One region of the Shimazuella sp. NTD247 genome, then DNA from elsewhere that is predicted to be linked to it. Evidence: predicted binding sites of a transcription regulator. Region 1 holds the regulator's gene; the other holds the start of a gene.
The links. The regulator NrdR, encoded in region 1, represses ribonucleotide reductase genes. The targets are predictions, from matches to a motif close to AACACNATATATNGTGTT.
Positions count from the first base shown of each region.

Region 2: the regulator NrdR is predicted to act here: its motif matches at 1,182-1,199, upstream of nrdJ (ribonucleoside-triphosphate reductase, adenosylcobalamin-dependent).

Region 1 is NZ_JCAJZU010000006.1:118,817-121,288, reverse strand. Features, by position in the region: gene AC5WOC_RS15685 (SDR family NAD(P)-dependent oxidoreductase) at 1-513, opposite strand, end outside; gene nrdR (transcriptional regulator NrdR) at 721-1,227, shown strand; gene AC5WOC_RS15675 (DnaD domain protein) at 1,314-2,472, shown strand, end outside.
Region 2 is NZ_JCAJZU010000001.1:648,288-650,759, reverse strand. Features, by position in the region: gene AC5WOC_RS03260 (c-type cytochrome) at 1-18, shown strand, start outside; partial or broken gene AC5WOC_RS03255 (dTDP-4-dehydrorhamnose 3,5-epimerase family protein) at 181-386, shown strand; gene AC5WOC_RS03250 (hypothetical protein) at 412-921, opposite strand; gene nrdJ (ribonucleoside-triphosphate reductase, adenosylcobalamin-dependent) at 1,280-2,472, shown strand, end outside.

The sequences.
Region 1 (2,472 bases):
AGCAGCTGTTTTTACCAAACCAATGATGGAGTGATTTAACATCACATGAGAAGAGAGCATTGGTAAACCCATTAATGCGGAAATATTTCCATAAGTGACAATGGAGCCTCCGCCATTTTTTTGCATGATCGGAATGACATGCTTAAAGTGAAAAACAATATCGTTCATTTGTTGGAAGAGTTTACTTAGGTCATTGTCTTCCACTTCTCGAATGGGACCAACAGAGCAGTCACAAGGTGATGCATAGACAAAGATATCGATTTTTCCGAAAAATTTAACAACATCTTCAATACATACAGATATTTCAGAATCGATGCCACCTTCAACAGAAACTAGCAATGATCTGTCGCAGATAAATTGGTCATCTGACGATAGACTCATTTCACTAATATTTTGGTAATTATCAACTAGTGCCAGTTTTGCACCTTCTGATGCGAATTGTTTTGCTGCTTGATAACCTACTCCATCTGTAGCGCCTGTTATCAGAATCACTTTATCTTGAAACCGTTTCAATATTATACGCTCCCTGAGTTAGATATCTGTTATTATACTTTAAAATGTAAAATAAAAGAATAATGGCTTAAATCGGTCTAACAATATTCTAAATGTTTGAACGCCTCCGTACAAGCTTTGTATGCTTAACCGAAAAATGATCATTGAGGATATTGAAAATAAAGGGTATCTTAGAGGGAAGAGATGCCAATACGGAGGTACTACCAAATGAAATGTCCAATTTGTAATAATAACGGAAGTCGCGTACTCGATTCTCGTCCAGTTAATGAAGGAAGAGCGATCAGGAGAAGAAGAGAGTGCGAAAAATGCAATGAGCGTTTTACTACTTTTGAAGTAATGGAAGAAAAGCCTATCATGGTAATTAAAAAAGACGGGAGTATGGAAGAGTTTAGTAGGGAAAAATTGCTTCGAGGATTAATTCGGGCTTGTGAAAAAAGACCTGTTCCTACCAGCAGTCTAGAAGGTTTGGTTTTAGATATGGAACGAAAATTACGCGAGATAGGGGTTCTAGAGGTTCCTACCATGCAGATAGGAGAACTAGTATTAGAACGGCTAGTGAAAATCGATGAAGTTGCATATGTTCGATTTGCCTCTGTTTATCGTCAATTCCAAGATATAGAACTTTTTGTTAGAGAGTTGGAAGATTTGCGTAAACGATCACATGAGGGAGATATGAAAACGTATAGACAGCAAAATGACATAGAATCGGAATAAATTTTGATTGTGTTTGTCTTTCGTTTTCGATAAAATAAACAAACCTGTTATCCATTATGTATTTATGAAAAGGAGGTCACATTTTTATGTTTTGGCAAGAAATCCAATTCCGGAGTCGGCAGGAAAAAGCATTGGATGGTATTGACCTTTTTTCTTTAACTCATCTATATCAACCAATTGTTGGCGTTATTGGTGTTGGATTATATGTGACACTTCATGCCCAAGCTTCAAAAAAAGAAGGAATTTCTTCCTTATTAACTCATACATATTTGTTTAAATTATTATCGATCTCACACAATCAACTTTTAGAGGCAAGGTATCAATTAGAAGGCGCAGGACTTTTAAGAACATTCGAAAAAAATGGTCAAACAGAAGGAAATTATTTGGAGTATCAAGTAATCTCTCCTCTCGCCCCTTTGACTTTTTTTCAGACGAGGCCTTTGGCTGTTCAATTGCAGCAACAATTAGGATTAGAAGAATACCAATTGATTAAAAATCAAGTATGGCAAGAAGAAAAAGGGTTAACAAGTGTAGATTTGACAAAGACATTTCAAGAAGTATATGGTCAAACAGCTGCTACCATATCTGTTACTCAGCCAGTGCAAACTGCCTCAAAGAAAAGGCCCCCTGTGATCGATTTTGGGTTTGTTCGTTCCCGCTTGGCTACTACCATAAAACCATCCAACTGGACTCCCCAATTGGAATCAGAATTAAAACAAGCTTGTTATTTGTTTAAATTAGATGAAACGGCACTTATTAAATCGATTCAAAATCCAGAAGTTTCCATTGGCGGAGATGTAAATTTAGAAAAGTTGTTTCATCATTTGAATAGCAACTTATATCCTATAAAAGCTGTGAGTCAACCGATTGTTCCAGCAGAAAACGAGATGACTCTTACTCCGTCAGAACTGACTGCAAAAGAGAAACACTTTCAATTACTAGAACGTATTTCTCCGTTTGAACTTTTGGCTCATTATCAAGGTGGAGCAGCAGTTCCAAAAAGTGAAATGAATCTTATCCAGTCATTGCTCACCCATTATCAATTACCATCACCAGTAGTGAATGTATTGCTTGATTATGTGATGATCAAGTGTGATCGAAAGTTACCAAAAGCATATGTAGAGAAGATTGCCTCTCATTGGAAACGTTTGAATATTGAGACGTCAGAGCAGGCTAGAAATCAAGCGTTGAAAGAACATATGAAGCAAATTACTCCACAAGAAAACAGTACAAAAGCAAGAAGAA
Region 2 (2,472 bases), on a different contig from region 1:
CTATCCAATAAAAAATAAAAAAAAGACGCCAAAAACAGGTGTCTTTTTTTATGCTCTTCATCGATTCAGATAGAGAGAATATCTTAGAAATAAGGGAGGAAAATTAATGAAAGGACTCATATTAGCAGGCGGAACTGGCTAACTATACCCGTTAACGAAGATAACAAAAAAACATCTATTGGAAATACAGATGTTTTTTATATGGGAGAAGAAAATCAATCAATTCTACTTATTCCCGTTGGAATAGCACATGGATATCGGGTCAAGAACCTGCTGTGATTATTTACTTTACCACAGAATCATATCATGCAAGTGATCCGGATGAATATCGAATTGCTTATGATGATTCGAGTATCGGATTTGATTGGGAGACGAAGTGCCGATAATATCGATATGGAAAAAGAGACTATACTAGAGAGTCTCTTTTTTTGGGGAAGTTGAGTTGTTTTGTCTTTGCATTTTTCGTGATAAAGAAAGCCCGATTCTGTTTACAATGATTAATCCAAAAATAGTAGCACTAATAGGAGACCAACCAGTATCTTTGATAAAAATCAATCCCATTATCATTTTTCCGATGAGTATTGCATTCAAGGTGATGAGTCCTATTTTTAAAGAACGTTTCCAAAAAGCGATACTTAATAAAATAACAAAGATTGTATACACAAAGATAGTAATGATGGCGGAAAAAGGAGTATCAAGTAATATTTTTTCATAGGAAAGACCAGTTTGAATGTTGGAATCGATGGTATTTGTTGACATAAACCATGCTATACTGCTACCCATAAACAAAGAAGGGATAATTAATCCAGTAAAATTACGCTTATAAGAAAAATAACAGATGATTATTAAATAAATCGCTCGAATATACCAAGTTAATGGATTTAAATGACGAGTAAATGCAAAAATAGCATGAATTGCCATGGTAATCACTCCTATTTTTGTTGGCAGACAGTGGGTTTTTTCTGTTGTTGTTTTCAAATTAACAATTACGATTTTGATAATAGGAAACGTATATTTATGTTTGTTTTGATTCTCAAGTATAGGAATAATTCTGCTTTTTTATCAATGGAAATTTATTGATTACGAAAAGGTCAGGTTGCTTTTTATAATCAAATTGGACTCTTAACTATAAACAGAGTGAAAGAAATTTTCTAGACTTTTCTGTCTTTGAATTCCTACTTCACACCATATATAGTATGGTGTATACTCATATAGTACTACATATAGTTTATTCAGAAATACACATAAAGTGATTAGAAGAGGCAGGTATCAAAAAAGTATGAAATTAACAGATGGGTTTTTAGAACAGTATAAAGGCAGAAATCCAAAATGGGGTTTTGACGGGCTTGGATATATGGTTTATTTACGAACGTATTCTCGAAAAAAAGATGATGGAACACAAGAAGCTTGGTGGGAAACCGTCAAACGAGTAACGGAAGGTAATTTTAAGCTGGAAGAGAATCGCTTAAAAGAAATAGGAAGATGGGATTCAGAGAAAGAAACAGCATTGAAAGAAGAGATGGAAAGGTTTTATCACTTAATGTTTAATTTGGTTATCACGCCTCCTGGTCGTGGTTTGTGGATGTCAGGTACTGATTATGCAGAAAAGATTGGAGATGCGGAAAATAATTGCTGGTTTATCTCCATGCGCCCGCAAAAATATGGAGAAAGCAAAATTCATCCAGTTATTGGATCGGAAAATGAATTACTTCCTTCTATGCCTGCTGTTTTTACCTTTGACCAAGCGATGAAGGGCGGTGGTGTTGGTATTAACCTGCAAAGAAAAAATACCAATGAGATGCCGCTGGTAAAAAACAAAATAGAGTTGGCATTGCGATGCGATAACACTCACGAAGACTTTGAAAGCGAATTAAAAGAGGCAGGGGTTACCGAAAATGAACTGATCGGAGCTCATCTAGTAAAAGATAGCAGAGAAGGTTGGGCGGAAGCTTTACAACTCGTGATTGATTCTCATTTCATTGGTAATGACAATCGAGTTGCACTGGATTTTTCTGCTGTCCGTCCGAGAGGATCAGAGATAAGAGGTTTTGGAGGAGTTGCATCAGGACCAGCGCCATTAGTAGTTATGCTTAAAAAAGTAAATGAAATTATAAACCGTAGAGTGTATGCTCAAGTTACCGCAGTAGAGTGGGGAGACATCATTCAAAACATTGGTTGTTGTGTTGTTGCTGGAAATGTCAGAAGAACTGCTCTTATTTTGATAGGTGATCAAGAAGATAAAGATTTTATCGAATCGAAAAATTATAGCTTAGAAAAAAATCAGGAGGCTAGTCAGTGGAGATGGGCTTCAAACAATAGTGTGGCAATTGATGAGAACATCACAACCAATGAATTGGAGGAAATGGCGAGCAATATTTACTATAACGGGGAACCAGGAATCGTTAATATTGATCTTTCCAAACACCATGGAAGAATTGTGGATGGATTTCAAAAAGATATTGATGGGGAAGT